Regions from separate parts of the Micromonospora sp. NBC_01638 genome, predicted to be linked through region 2. Evidence: riboswitches for the same ligand, from Rfam matches in the RefSeq annotation. Region 2 holds a riboswitch; each other region holds the start of a gene.
The links. Region 2 has a riboswitch for cobalamin ahead of OG811_RS24970 (ribonucleoside-diphosphate reductase subunit alpha). Riboswitches for the same ligand answer to the same signal wherever they lie in the genome.

Region 1: linked by a shared signal. The riboswitch ahead of OG811_RS31650 (hotdog domain-containing protein) and the one ahead of OG811_RS24970 (ribonucleoside-diphosphate reductase subunit alpha) in region 2 are both predicted to bind cobalamin.
Region 3: linked by a shared signal. The riboswitch ahead of OG811_RS31585 (prenyltransferase/squalene oxidase repeat-containing protein) and the one ahead of OG811_RS24970 (ribonucleoside-diphosphate reductase subunit alpha) in region 2 are both predicted to bind cobalamin.

The regions. Positions count from the first base shown of each region.
Region 1 covers NZ_CP109273.1:6,814,625-6,819,370, reverse strand. The annotation lists gene OG811_RS31655 (copper resistance protein CopC) at 1-1,515, opposite strand, end outside; cobalamin riboswitch at 1,694-1,891, shown strand; gene OG811_RS31650 (hotdog domain-containing protein) at 2,156-2,431, shown strand; gene OG811_RS31645 (ABC transporter substrate-binding protein) at 2,508-3,407, shown strand; gene metE (5-methyltetrahydropteroyltriglutamate--homocysteine S-methyltransferase) at 3,503-4,746, opposite strand, start outside.
Region 2 covers NZ_CP109273.1:5,363,616-5,368,361, reverse strand. The annotation lists gene OG811_RS24975 (ribonucleotide-diphosphate reductase subunit beta) at 1-562, opposite strand, end outside; gene OG811_RS24970 (ribonucleoside-diphosphate reductase subunit alpha) at 601-2,919, opposite strand; cobalamin riboswitch at 3,113-3,331, opposite strand; gene OG811_RS24965 (enolase C-terminal domain-like protein) at 3,709-4,746, shown strand, end outside.
Region 3 covers NZ_CP109273.1:6,802,919-6,807,664, forward strand. The annotation lists gene OG811_RS31580 (prenyltransferase/squalene oxidase repeat-containing protein) at 1-471, opposite strand, end outside; cobalamin riboswitch at 565-695, opposite strand; cobalamin riboswitch at 748-871, shown strand; gene OG811_RS31585 (prenyltransferase/squalene oxidase repeat-containing protein) at 975-2,408, shown strand; gene OG811_RS31590 (hypothetical protein) at 2,409-2,732, opposite strand; gene OG811_RS31595 (superoxide dismutase) at 2,837-3,097, opposite strand; gene OG811_RS31600 (superoxide dismutase) at 3,104-3,718, opposite strand; gene OG811_RS31605 (Fur family transcriptional regulator) at 3,829-4,320, shown strand; gene alaS (alanine--tRNA ligase) at 4,275-4,746, opposite strand, start outside.

The sequences.
Region 1 (4,746 bases), 1.5 Mb from region 2:
CACCACGATCAGGTGCAACGGCTTGTCGTGGACGACTGCGAAGCGGGTCGCCGGTTGGCGGTCGGTGCCGACGATCCGGAACCGGTAGTCGGCGCGTACGCCGGGCGGTTGGGACCGCTCGAGTGGTTGCAGGGTGTACCCGTTGGCGCTGACCGTCGTCCCGGTGGCCAGTGTCTCGCCGGTTGAGCCGTCACCCGGATGGGTGTGGGGTCCGATCCCCGGCGCGTGTTGGTGCCCATCACCGGCGGACACCGCCTGCCCCGAGGTCGGGGACCCGCCGACTGGCTGGCGTGCGGTGGTGGCGGCCGGGCTCTGGTCGGCGATGCCGATGCGGGCCAGCCCGAAGCCGGCCAGCAGGGCCAGCACCAGACCACCGACGAGCAGCGTCAGGTGGGTGTTGCTCAGCCGGGATTCCGGTGCCATGGCGGCGACGTCCACGTCGGACGCCGACGCCGGGGTGACGAGCCCGGGCTTCGACTCACTGTCCGTCCTGCCGAGAGCCTTTGCCTCCCGGTCGGTCGGAACCAGATCGACCGCGACGTCCGTCCGGGCCACGACAGCCGCGTTGCCCTGACGCGCCGCCGGTAGGGTGCTGGGTCGCCGCCTGCCGCCGGTGGCGGGCCCATTGGCGCCTGTGATCGCGCCGGTCTTGCTGCCGACGGACTTGTGCCCGGAACGAGCGCCGGTCTTGCCGCCGACGGTCTTGTGTCCGGAACGGCCACCGGAACTGCGTCGGCCGGCGGTCGTCCCCGGGGTGCGGCTCCGGCCGATGGGCCTTCCCCGGGAAGCCGAGCGACGACGCCAAGCGATCAATCCGGCCACCGCTGCCACGGCCGCCACCGCCCAGCCGACCCAGACCATCGCTCCGGGGCCGTCGTCGTCGGTCGACTCGACCGGAGGAGCCGCCGCCGGTGCGGTCGCCGACTCGACTGGTGTGGTCGGTACCGCAGACGCCTGCCCGGACGACTTGTGCTGCTCGGTGGCGGCCAGCAGCGCCGGGTCCGGCTGGTTCGTCGGCGGGCTCCACCCCTGCGGCGCCGCCGTCGCCCGCCCGTTGTAGCGGAACGTCATCGTGCCCCGCACGGTGTCACCGTCGGACGCGACCGACAGGTAGCTCACCGAGTACTGACCCTTGGCGGGCAGATGCGCGAGGGCCACCACCGCCGGGAACCCCGTCGTGTATTCGCGTGGCTCGAACTGCCCGTTGACCAGGAAGTACTCCCGCACCGGCTTGTTTAGCGGCTTCGGCTCCCCGTACGACCAGCCGTTGTCGACCCGGCTGCCACCTGGGGCGGTAATGGTGAAGTACGCGTTGGCGGCGACCTTCTCGGTGAAGTACAGCTGCACCGACGTCAGCGGCTCGCTCACCGTGGCGCCGGCCACCGGGGTGGACATGGCGAGGGTCCCGTGAGCTGCGGCCGGCGGCGCGGACGCGAGCAGTGTGACCGCCGAGGCGAGGGCGAGCGCGAGCAGGCCCGAGGCCAGCCGTCGGGGAGCCTGAGGGAGACGACGCATCTGAATATCCTCACCGTGGCGAGGCTTTGCGCAAGAGGTCGCGATCTTTTTCCTCAGATAACAAAAGTTGGATACGCTCCGGTTCCAGCCCTGTGTCACGAATGTGAAAGGCTGTGCCGCCGCGCTGTCGGGCTGGATGGGCAGCTGCGGTGACCAGCTATGCTCGCCCCGGCGCTGGTTCGCCCGGTGGTAAGCTGGCCGGGTGCCGTAAGAGGGAACCCGGTGGGAATCCGGGGCTGCCCCGCAGCGGTGAGCGGGAACGACCGCCGTCATCAGCACTGGGCCAGTGGCCTGGGAAGCGACGGCCAGTAGGGGACCGGCGTGCAGCCGGTCGGGCCCGCGAGTCCGAAGACCTGCCCGCGCTGCGTACACAATCGTGTGCGCTGCCGTCGGCCTCGCGGGTGGGCTGAGCGGGTGACGTGCCGGCCGGAGTATGCCGGTGCGTGCTCCTCAGCGTGTGTCCGCGTTCCGGCGGTGTGGTTTCCCGAGGGACGGACTACCGCTGTGCACGACACCACCACGATCGCCGGCCGAGCGCCGTCGGCGTCGCACCTGACCCTGTCGCAGATCATGGATCAGCACCACACCAACCTGATGGGTACGGTGCACGGGGGTCGGATTCCTCAACCTCATCGACTCGGTGGCCGGGGTGGTCGCCGCCCGGCATTCGGATGGGCCAGCGGTGACCGCCGCGATCGACGAGACGGCGTTCCTGCGCGCGGTGCGGGTCGGCGATGTCGTGCACGTCGACGCCCGGATCACCTGGGCCGGTCGCAGCTCGATGGAGGTCGCGGTCAAGGTCACCGCCGACCGGTGGGACCGGGCGGTGCCGCCCACCGACGTGGCCACCGCGCACCTGGTCATGGTGCGCGGCCGCGTTCGTCGCGCTCGGGTGCGCCTCGCGCTCGGTTCGTAGCGACGGTCGGTGACCGCCGCCGTGGTCGCGCTGTCGCAGTGGACGTGGCGTGGTCATGCCTGGTAGGCAGGCGGGTGTGCGCATCGTTTCACTGCTGCCGGCGGCCACGGACATCGTGGCCATGCTTGGCCTGACCGGGCACCTGGTCGGGCGTACCCACGAGTGTGACTGGCCACCGGGGGCCCTGGCCGACATCCCGGCGGTGACCGCGACCTCCCTGCCTGAGGCCTTGACGAGTCGGGAGATCTCGGCGGCGATCGCCGGTGACGCGCACCGAGGATCATCGCTGTACCAGCTCGACGTCGCCATGCTGGAGGACTTGAAGCCGGACCTGATCCTGACCCAGGACCTGTGCGATGTGTGTGCGGTCTCCTACGAGCGGGTCAACGACGCGGTTCGTCTGATCGATCTCGACACCACTGTGGTGTCCCTGGAGGCGAGGACCATCGACGGGATCCTGGACACGGTCGACGCCGTGGCCGCCCTGACCGGCACCGAAGGCCGGGCGGCGGAGATCCGAGCCGACAGCGAGCGCCGACTCGCCTCGATGCCGGGGCCGGTGCCCGGCGCGCCGACGGTGCTGTTCGTCGAGTGGCTCGACCCGTTGATGCCCGGCGGGCACTGGGTGCCGGAGCAGATCAGCTATGCGGGTGGACGGTCTCTGCTGCTCGGGCCGGGTGCGCACAGCACCCCGCACCGGTGGTCGGTGGTCCCGGACCTGGCTCCCGAGGTGGTGGTGTTCGGGCCGTGCGGGTTCACACCCGAGCGAACCATCGACGAGCTGTCCGTAGCGGCCGCGCAACCCGGCTGGGCGGACCTGCCCGCGGTGCGGCGGGGGCAGGTGTGGGTGGTCGACGGGCCCGCCTACTTCAACCGCCCCGGCCCGAGGGTCGTCGACGGCGCGGAGATCCTCGCCGCCATCCTCGCCCGCCGTCCGGATTCCCGTGCTCGGCGGGTTTCCGTCGCCGCAGGTTGACGCTGCCGTGCCCGAGTGGTCAAGGCGGATATCGGCGGCGGAGCGTTGCCAGGGGCCGCGGTGGGGCGGCGGCAGGCCGCCGCCCCACCGTTCGCTCAGCTGAGCGTGCTGCGGATATCGGCGGCGGCGGCGACGAGGCGGGTCAGGGCCTGCTCGATTTCCGGGTAGCCGCGGGTCTTGAGGCCGCAGTCGGGGTTGGCCCAGAGCCGGTCGGCGGGCACCGCCGCGACGGCGCGGCGTAGCGCGTCGGTGACCTCCGCCTGTTCCGGTACGCGGGGGGAGTGGATGTCGTAAACGCCGGGGCCGACACCCCGTTCGTAGCCGGTGGTGCGCAGATCGTCGAGAATCTCCATCTTCGACCGGGACGCTTCGATGCTGGTGACGTCGGCGTCGAGGGCGTCGATCGCGGGCAGTACCTCGCCGAACTCGGAGTAGCACAGGTGCGTGTGGATCTGGGTGGCGTCGGCGACCCCGCTGGTGGCGAGCCGGAACGCCCTGACCGCCCAGTCCAGGTAGGCGCGCTGCGCGACCCGGCGCAGCGGCAGTGTCTCCCGCAGGGCGGGCTCGTCGACCTGGATGATGCGGATGCCGGCGGCTTCCAGATCGCGGGCCTCGTCGCGCAGTGCGAGAGCGACCTGGTTGGCGGTGTCGGCGAGGGGTTGGTCGGTGCGGACGAACGACCAGGCCAGGATCGTCACCGGTCCGGTGAGCATGCCCTTGACCGGTCGGTTCGTCAGTGACTGCGCATAGGTGGACCAGGCGACGGTCATCGGCCCGGTGCGGGTGACGTCGCCGTGGATGATGGGTGGGCGTACGCACCGGGAGCCGTACGACTGCACCCAGCCGTTGGCCGTGGCGGCGAACCCGTCGAGCTGTTCGCCGAAGTACTGCACCATGTCGTTGCGTTCCGGCTCGCCGTGCACCAGCACGTCCAGCCCGAGTCGTTCCTGCACGGCGATGACGTGGGCGACCTCGGCGCGCATCCGCTCGGCGTAGCCGATGTCATCGAGCCGACCGGCCCGGTGCGCCGCGCGAGCCTGCCGCAGTTCCGGGGTCTGAGGGAAGGATCCGATGGTGGTGGTGGGCAGCGGTGGGAGGTCCAGTCGGGCCTGCTGCTTGGCGGCTCGTTCTGCGTAGGGTCCCCGGCGTACGTGTTCGGGCCGCAGCGCGTCGAGGCGGGCTCGGACCGCGTCGTTTCGCCAGGCTGCCGGTGCGGCGGGTGGGGGAGGAGGAAGCACGCCGACGCCGTCGCGTAGGGCGCGTCCGAGGGCCACGACCTCGTCGACCTTCTGCCGGGCGAACGCCAGCCGGGCACGCAGGTCGACGTCGAGGTCGGGTT
Region 2 (4,746 bases):
GCAGGAAGTAGACGTACGCGAAGGCGCCGTAGAAGAACAACCCCTCGATGCAGGCGGCGAAACAGATCAGGTTGAGCAGGAACGTACGTCGGTCCTCCCGGGACCGCAGCTCCCGCAGGTCGTTCAGGGAGTCGATCCAGCGGAAGCAGAACTCGGCCTTGCGACGGATCGAGGGGATGTTCTCGATGGCGGCGAAGGCGGCGAACCGCTCGGTCTCGTCGGGCACGTACGTGTCGAGCAGGTTCAGGTAGAACTGGACGTGCACGGCCTCCTCGAACAGCTGCCGGGACAGGTAGAGGCGGCCCTCGGGGCTGTTGACGTGCTGGTAGAGGTTGAGCACCAGGTTGTTGGCGACGATCGTGTCGCCGGTGGCGAAGAACGCCACCAGCCGGCTGACCAGGTGTCGCTCGGCCGGCGACAGCTTGTCGAGGTCGGCGAGGTCGGCGTGCAGGTCGACCTCCTCGACCGTCCAGGTGTTGCGGATGGCGTCACGGAACCGGTCGAAGAAGTGCGGGTAGCGCATTGGGCGGAGGGTGAGGTCCATTCCGGGGTCGAGCAGCATGTGCGTGGTCCTCCTGTCGGCGGTGGTGTCGGCGGCGCTCACTGGCAGGCCTCGCACGACTCGGGGTTCTCCAGGGAGCAGGCAAGGGCGTCGGCGTCGGTCGCCACCGGCGCGACAACCGTGACGGTGGCCTGCTGGATCCGGGTGGCGGGGCGCGAGCGCAGGTAGTAGGTGGTTTTCAGCCCGGCCTTCCAGGCGTACAGGTACATCGAGGAGAGCTTGCCGATGGTCGGTGCGGCCAGGAACAGGTTCAGCGACTGGGACTGGTCGATGAACGGGGCGCGGGCGGCGGCCAGGTCGATCAGCGCCCGCTGCGGCAGCTCCCACGCGGTGCGGAACAACTCCCGGACGCCGGCCGGCAGCTCCGCGATGTCCTGCACCGACCCCTCGGCCCGCTTGATCGCCGACCGGACCCGGTCGGTCCACAGACCACGGGCCTTCAGCTCGCGTACCAGAGCGGTGTTGACCTGGAGAAATTCCCCCGACAGGGTCTCACGCTTGAACAGGTTGGACACCTGCGGCTCGATGCACTCGTAGCACCCGGCGATCGAGGCGATGGTCGCGGTCGGTGCGACCGCCACCAACAGTGAGTTACGCAGCCCGTACGCCTCGACCTGCTCCCGCAGGGCGGCCCAGCGCGCGGTCTGCGTGCCCTCGACGCCCCACAGGTCGGGTTGCAACTGACCCCGCGCGGCCCGAGTCTGCCCGTACGCCGGGTGCGCGCCGAAGCGGCGCGCCAGGTCGGCGGAGGTCTCCAGCGCGGTCAGGTACAGCTCCTCGCTGATCTGGGTGGACAGCTTTCGCGCGGTCGGGGAGTCGAACGGCAGCCGCAGCGCGAAGAACACGTCCTGCAGGCCCATGAGCCCGAGCCCGACCGGCCGCCAGCGGGGGTTGCTCGCCGCCGCCTGCCGGGTCGGGTAGTAGTTGATGTCGATGACCCGGTCGAGGAAGGTCACCGCGGTACGGACCGTGGCGCGTAGCCGCTCCCAGTCGATGCCGCCGTCGCCGAGGTGGGCGGCGAGGTTCACCGAACCCAGGTTGCACACGGCGGTCTCGGCGTCGCTGGACACCTCGACGATCTCGGTGCAGAGGTTGGACAGGTGCACCACGTTGCCCGGTTCGGCGGTCTGGTTGCACAGGCGGTTGGCGGCGTCCTTGAAGGTCATCCACCCGTTGCCGGTCTGGGCGAGGGTCCGCATCATCTTTCCGTACAACTCCCGCGCCGGGACCTGCCGCACGTAGCGGCCCTGCGTCTCGGCCTCCCGGTACGCGGCGTCGAACCGCTCCCCCCAGAGGTCGGGCAGCTCGGGCACCTCGTGCGGGTCGAACAGCGACCACATCTCGTCGGCCTCGACCCGGCGCATGAACTCGTCCGGGACCCAGTTGGCCAGGTTCAGGTTGTGGGTACGCCGGGCGTCCTCGCCGGTGTTGTCCCGCAGCTGGAGGAACTCCTCGATGTCCGGGTGCCACGGCTCCAGGTAGACGCACGCCGCGCCCTTGCGTCGGCCGCCCTGGTTGACCGCGGCGACGCTCGCGTCCAGCGTGCGCAGCCACGGCACGATCCCGTTGGACTGCCCGTTGGTGCCGCGGATCAGCGCGCCCCGGGACCGGACCCGGGAGTACGCGATGCCGATGCCGCCGGCGAACTTGGACAGGTTGGCGACCTGGGCGTACCGCTGGTAGATCGAGTCCAACTCGTCGAGCGGGGAGTCGACCAGGTAGCAGGAGGACATCTGGGTGTGCCGGGTCCCGGAGTTGAACAGCGTCGGTGAGCTGGGCAGGTAGGCCAGGCTGGACATCAGTCGGTAGAAGTCGGCCGCCTCGTCCGGCGTACGGGACAGCCCGCAGGCCACCCGCAACAGCCAGTACTGCGGGGTCTCCAGCACCAGCCGGCTGGTGGGGTGGCGCAGCAGGTACCGGTCGTACACGGTGCGCAGGCCGAAGTACTCGAACCTCCGGTCGCCGTCCGGATCGATGGCGTCGTCGAGCATCGTGGCGTGTGCGGCGACGAACGCGGCGGTGTCGTTACCGATCAGGCCCTCGGCGTGGCCGACCCGGATCGCCGCGCTGAACGAGGTGACGCCCTGCCGACGCACCTCCTTGTCGACGTAGCCGGCCAACAGCCGGGCGGCGAGGCGCGAGTACTGCGGTTCCTCACCAATCATCTCGGCCGCCGTCTGGATGGACAGCCGATCCAGCTCGGCCGTCGTCGCGCCGTCGTACAGGCCGCTGATCGTGCGGGTGGCGACGCGCATCGGGTCGACGTCGGTGAGGTCGTCAGCCCACCGCTCGACCGCCCGGACGATCTTGTTCACGTCCACGGATTCGGTGGCGCCGTCGCGCTTGCGGACCTGCATCGGCGTGCGCCGCAGGGTCGCGTCGCTGCTGGCCGGGACTACCTCGGTGACTGTCACCACTCACTCCTCGCGAGTTCGAGACCTGATGGCCCTCGGACGCGAGAAGACAGACACCGGCGGACACACGCCAGCGAGGCGTGGGTCAGGTGGCGTCAGCCGTCCCACGCGGCCTCGGACCGCCGCCCACCCGGGTGCGGGTGTGCGGCGCGCTGGCAGGTCTTCGGACTCGCGGACACGACCGGGCTCGCCGGTCTCCTACTGGCCGTCGCTTCCCAGGCCGATTGGTGGCCCAGTGCTGATGACGGCGGTCGTTCCCACTCACCGCTGCGGGACAGTCCCGGATTTTCACCGGGTTCCCTCTTGCCTCGACCACATCGGATGACGCGGCCGAACCAGCTGCGCTCGACACCATATATAGGGACGCAGCCGTTGTCACACACCACATGTCGGTCTTCGGCGTGTCGGCGGCCGGTCTGGTGATGACCGTCACCAGACTCGTCCAGCCGACCCGGGCGGCTGCGACAAAGATTCGATCTATCAGGTCAATGGATGCATCGAACGTCGAGCACACTCCGCCGGCAAACGGTGCCCAGGAGCGAACATCCAATCTTCACGGTGTCCACTTCGCTCGCCGTGCCAGAGTGCGCGGGTCCCCCAGCCGAGCAGGAGGTCGAAAACATTAGATGTATACGGCCCGAGGGTGATCAACCTCGTTGACGCACCGAATCGACCCTCCGTATACTTTTCGTGATCATCTGATCTTTGGGCCTAGAGCCGGGCGAGGAGCGCATGCCGCAGATCACTGCCGTCACCGTCGAGGACGTCCGCTTCCCCACCTCCCTGACCGCCGACGGGTCTGACGCCATGAACAAGGACGGCGACTACTCGGCGGCCTACGTCGTGCTGCACACCGACGGCGTCGACAGCGCGGGTGCGCCGCTCGCGGGTCACGGCCTCACCTTCACCATCGGTCGGGGCAACGACATCGTCGTCGCGGCGGCGGTCCACCAGGCACAGCGCCTCGTGGGCCTGGATGTGGCGACGATGGCAGCCGACATGGGGGCGGTCTACCGCCTGCTCACCTCCGACTCACAGCTGCGGTGGCTCGGGCCCGAGAAGGGCGTCGTCCACCTGTCGCTGGCGGCCGTGCTGAACGCCTCGTGGGACATGGTCGCCCGGGTTGCCGACAAGCCGCTCTGGCGGCTGCTCGTCGACATGTCCCCCGAGCAGCTCGTCGACATCGCGGACCTGCGCTACCTGTCCGACGCGCTGACCCGGGACGAGGCTCTGGCCATCCTGCGCGCCAAGCAGAGCACGCGGGCCGACCGTCTCGCCGAACTCGACCGGACCGGCTACCCCGCCTACACCACCTCGGCCGGCTGGCTGGGCTACGGCGACGACAAGCTGCGCAGGCTGTGCCAGGAGGCGGTGGACACCGGCTACGGCTACGTCAAGCTCAAGGTGGGCGCCAGTCTCGACGACGACATCCGCCGATGCACGATCGCCCGGGAGATCCTCGGCCCGCACCGCAAGCTGATGATCGACGCCAACCAGGTGTGGGACGTCGGTCAGGCGATCGAGTGGGTCAAGGCCCTCGCCCAGTTCACACCGCTGTGGATCGAGGAGCCGACCAGCCCCGACGACATCCTGGGCCACGCGGCCGTCCGCCGCGCCGTCGCTCCCATCGGGGTAGCCACCGGCGAGCACTGCCACAACCGGGTCATGTTCAAGCAGCTGTTCCAGGCCGGGGCCATCGACTTCTGCCAGTTGGACACCGGCCGGCTGGCCAGCATCAACGAGATCGTCGCCGTGCTGCTCCTCGCCGCG
Region 3 (4,746 bases), 1.4 Mb from region 2:
GACCTCACCCGGGCCCGGTCGCTGCGACATCGCGCCGAGTGGACTGTAGGTCCAGTGGTCCTGCCCGGCCGGGGCGATCCAGTAGGACCAGTAGGCCGTCGCCGGCGGCGTCAGCTGGCACGCCTCGTCGGCCGGCGTCGGGTGCTCGGCGCCGGCGTCGAAGTCGGGCGAGCCGATCCGGCAGATGAACCCGGGCCCGTCGTGAGCGGTGCCGGTCGTGGTGAAGCCCGCCTCGTGCAGCAGGTCCAGACCGGTGGTCGGGGTGGCGTCGCAGCCCCGCAGCAACGGCCCGCCCCACGCGCCGAAGTCGACCGCGACGACAGCGCCCTGGGTCGGGGTGCAGGACTCCAGTGGATCGGCGAGCGCCGCACGGGTCGGCACCACCAGCGCCAACGCGCCGAGCGTCACCGCGGCGACCAACGCCAACCACGGCGCGGAACTCCGCGACGTTCGACTGACCAGTGGGGACATGGCGACTCTCTCAGGGGGTAGCGGCGCAGGCGCGGACGCGGACCCCGAGGACAAGTCCCGGAAATCTGGCTCCGCGCCGTGTACCTCGACGGCGCTGCGGTGCACTATCCAGCCAGGTAATCCGACTCGTCCCGAAACGGGACCTACGGCTGCGGGCCAGCGCCGGACTTTGACCGGCTTCCCCTGACTGCTGGATCGCGGTCATCGGACCACAGCAGCAACCACCTCGTCAACGCGAGGACGTGTCATCTACCTAACAGCGCGCGGTAGGGCTTTCCTCCCATACCGTGACCGCGTCATCGCGTGGGGGAACCCGGTGGGAATCCGGGGCTGACGCGCAACGGTGAGGACGGTTCACCCGTCCCGAGCCCGACTACCCACGTGGTGACGCAGCACCTGCGGTATCCGTCCCACGCGTCCTGCGGCCGGCCCGCCCCGCTCCGCCGGCTCTTCCGCTGGGTCCCGGGTCGAGGCAGTCGTGCCCCGTACCCCAAGGAGACCTGATGTCCTCGCGCCTTTCCTCCGGCAGTCGCCGGAGACGTCTCGCGGCCGTTCCCGCCGCTGCGCTGATCGCCACCGTCGTCGCGGTCGCGGCAGGGGCCGCACCGGCCGCCGCGACCTCGACGGCGGCACAGATCGCCACCGCCAAGACCAACGGCGTCGCCTACCTGCGCACCCTGCAGGCCACCGACGGCAGCTACGCCAGCGGCGGGCTGTCGAACGAGTGGGCGTTCAGTGCGTTCGCCCCCGCCGGTGTCGCGGCCGTGGACGTCTATCCCTCCGGCGACACGACCAAGAACGCCCGCACCGTGTACCGCAACCAACTCTCGGCCGCGTCCTGGCCGAGCACTTCTCCCGTCGTGACCGACTACGAGCGCGGCGTCCTGAACGCCTACGCCGCCGGCATCGACCCCGCTCGCGTCTCGCCCGCCCGCAACCTGATCGCCGACACCATCGCCTACTGGCAGACCGGCTCGGCCGGCTACTACGGCCCGCCGGCCAACGTCAACGGCACCATCTTCGCCACCCTCGCCCTGGCCGGCGCGAAGACCCAGACCGGTGCCGCCCGCGTACCGCAGGCGCTGCTCGACCTGTCGGTCACCCGGATCCGCAACAACCAGCACAACGACGGCGGCTGGACCTTCACCCAGGCCGAGGGCAACCCCACCCAACTCGCCGCCGCCAGCGACATCGACATGACCGGCGCCGCCATGGCCGCCCTCTGCGTCGCCGGCGTTCCCAACACCGACACCGACATCGTCCAGGCGAAGAACTTCCTCAAGGGCAAGCTCGTCAACTCCTCGGGTGCCTTCACCTCGATGTTCGGCGTCAACACCGACTCCAACGCCTGGGCCGTCTCCGGGCTCAACGCCTGCGGCATTCCCAGCCAGGGCACCGACTTCACCACCACCGCCGGTAAGACCCCGATCGACTTCCTCCGCGCGCAGCAGCTCACCGGCGGCGGGTTCAAGTACCTCACCACCAACACCACCCCATCGGCGTACGCCTCGATCGACGCGGTGCGGGCCCTGGCTGGCGCGGGCTACACCGCCGCTCCCCCGACCCCGGTCACCGCCGGCGCGCCCACCTGGGTCGCGGCGAGCGGATTCACCGCCGGCACCGCCACCCGGCTCGCCGTGATCATCGACAACAGCAGCGGCAGCATCAAGCCGTGCGCGGTCACCCTCACGCCGACCGCCACCACCACCACCCTCGGCGCCGTGCTGGACGCCGCCATCGGCGCAGCCGCCCCCAGCGGCTGCGTCACCGCCCTCAACCCGACCAGCGGCACCGGCACCATCACCTCGATCAACGGCCTGGCCAACAGCGGCTCCTCCACCTGGACGGTGTCCCGCGACGGCGGCACCCCGGTCACCGCGACCCGCGGCACGACAGTGACCGTCGGCGACACCATCTACCTGCGCTACGGCGTCTGATCAACCTGCGTCGCGTCGACGTGACCAGCGGCAGCGGGTGAGCCGGCCGCTGGTTACGTCAACGTCGGACCGGCTACCCGCACGAATCGTCGACAGGGTCGGCAGGGCGAGGACGCGCACCCCTGAGTCTCGGGCGGGTGCTTCGAGGTTGGAGGCCCCGGCGAGGCGGCCCTCCAGGCGGGCGAGGCGACGCCGGGCATCGTGCAGTTGCTGGCGAAGCTGGTGCGCCTGGGCTTCGCTCGCGCCGAGCTGCCGGCGGCAGGCATCGAGGCGGTTGAAGTCCGCGACGGCAAGGACAGCCACCTCCCGGCCGTCGATCGTCATGACCAGGTGGTCGATCTTCCTGCGCATGGGCCGTCTCCCGACGGGCGATGGGGAAGCTACAGCGCCCCGCGGGGCCCCGCAGATCTGCGGGGCCCCGCAGACGGTCAAGCTGGTGGCGACTGGGCGGTGTCGGCCAGCAGCAGGGACAGTTCCCGGACCAGGTCGTTCATCGACTGGCCGCTCTGCGCCTTGACCAGACCGAGCGCCAGATCCGCCAACAGGTAGAACCCGAGCGTGCGGGCCTGCTCGGAGCCGAACGCCGACATCAGGGCCTCCGCGCCCGCGAGGTCACCGCGGTGTTTGGCCGCGATGACGCCAGCGGCCCGCTGGACGATCTCCGCCGCCTGCGGGGTATACCCACTCATGCCGGATCAGATCTTCGGGGTGGCGGCGCGGGCGGCGTCGAAGCGGGCGGTGACGTCGGTCCAGTTGACCAGGTTCCACAGCCGATCCACGTAGTCCGGGCGGACGTTGCGGTACTGCAGGTAGTAGGCGTGCTCCCAGGCGTCGAACACCAGGACCGGGGTAGAGCCCTGCCCGACGTTGCCGTGGTGATCGTAGACCTGCTCCACGATCAACCGCTGGCTCAGCGGCTCCCAGGCCAGGACACCCCAGCCGGAACCCTGCACGCCCTTCGTCGCCGCGGACAACTGCCCGGCGAAGCCGTCGAAGGAGCCGAAGTGCTCGTCGATGGCCGCCGCCAGCTCACCGTCGGGGCGGTCGCCGCCGTCCGGGGACAGGTTGTTCCAGAAGATCGAGTGCAGGACGTGCCCGGACAGGTTGAACGCGAGCGTCTTCTCCAACCCGACAAGCGTCGAGTAGTCGCCCTTGTCGCGGGCCTCGGCGAGCCGGTCGAGCCCGTCGTTGGCGCCCTTGACGTACGCGGCGTGGTGCTTGTCGTGGTGCAGCTCCAGGATCTCGCCGGACATGGCGGGCTCGAGTGCGCCGTAGTCGTAGGGCAGGTCGGGCAGGTTGTACACGGCCATGGGGTACGTCCTCTCAGTGCTGCCTTAGTGTGGCTGTTGCCATTATCTTGCAACAAGGGCGCGGATGTCGTTAGGGGACGTGATTGATCACAGAAGCATCGGATCGGGTGGTGGCGGCTCTGGACCGGCTGCGTGAGCGAGGACTGCGTCAGACGCTGGCCCGGCAGGCGGTGCTGACAGTGCTCGTGGAAGCCCCGCCCGACCGGCCACACCTGAGCGCCGCACAGGTCCACGAACACGTCCGGCGCAACGGTCTGCGGGTCGACCTGACGACGGTGCACCGCGTGCTGATGCACCTGACCGAGCTGGGAGAGTTGCACGCGGTGCCGGTCAGCGCAGCGATGACCTACGGGTTCGCCGACCACCCGCAGCACCACGCCGTCTGCACCAACTGCGAGCGAATCTGCCACATCTCGCCTGCGGCGGTACTCACTGCGGTGCAGGCGGCCGGCGCGGCCGGTTTCAGCACCGACCCGGCGGGGCGCTCCAGCGGCGTGGTGGTCTATGGGCGGTGCGACACCTGCTGCGAAGACGCGCCACGTCCCGGATACGCCGTTCAGCCGACTGAGCGCAGCAGGTCCCGCACCAGATCGACGACCTGATCCGGCCGTCCCCCTGGCTGGCCGCCCTGGGCGAGGCTGGCATTGCCGCCGCCGCGCCCGCCGAGGGCGGTCTTGACCAGGTGTACGGCCGACGTGCCGCGATTGGCCGCCTCGTCGTTGACCGCTACGACGAGTCGCATCGTGCCGTTCGACGTGGGCGCGACCACCACGACCCCGGGACGGTCCTGCGGTAGTTCTCGCCGGATCAGCTCGGCGAGTTGGCGGGGGTCACCGTCGGCGGTGTCGGTGCTGACCGCGTACGCGGTTCCGGCGATGTCCTCGGCGTTGGCGGCCACGGTTCGGGCCTGGGCTCGGGTGAGCTGGAGTTGAAGCTGTTCGGCCCGGCGCTCGGCGGCCTTGGCTCGGCTGACCAGTGCGGTGATGCGATCGGGCAGTTCCTCCCGTGGGGCGCGGAGCTGGTCGGCG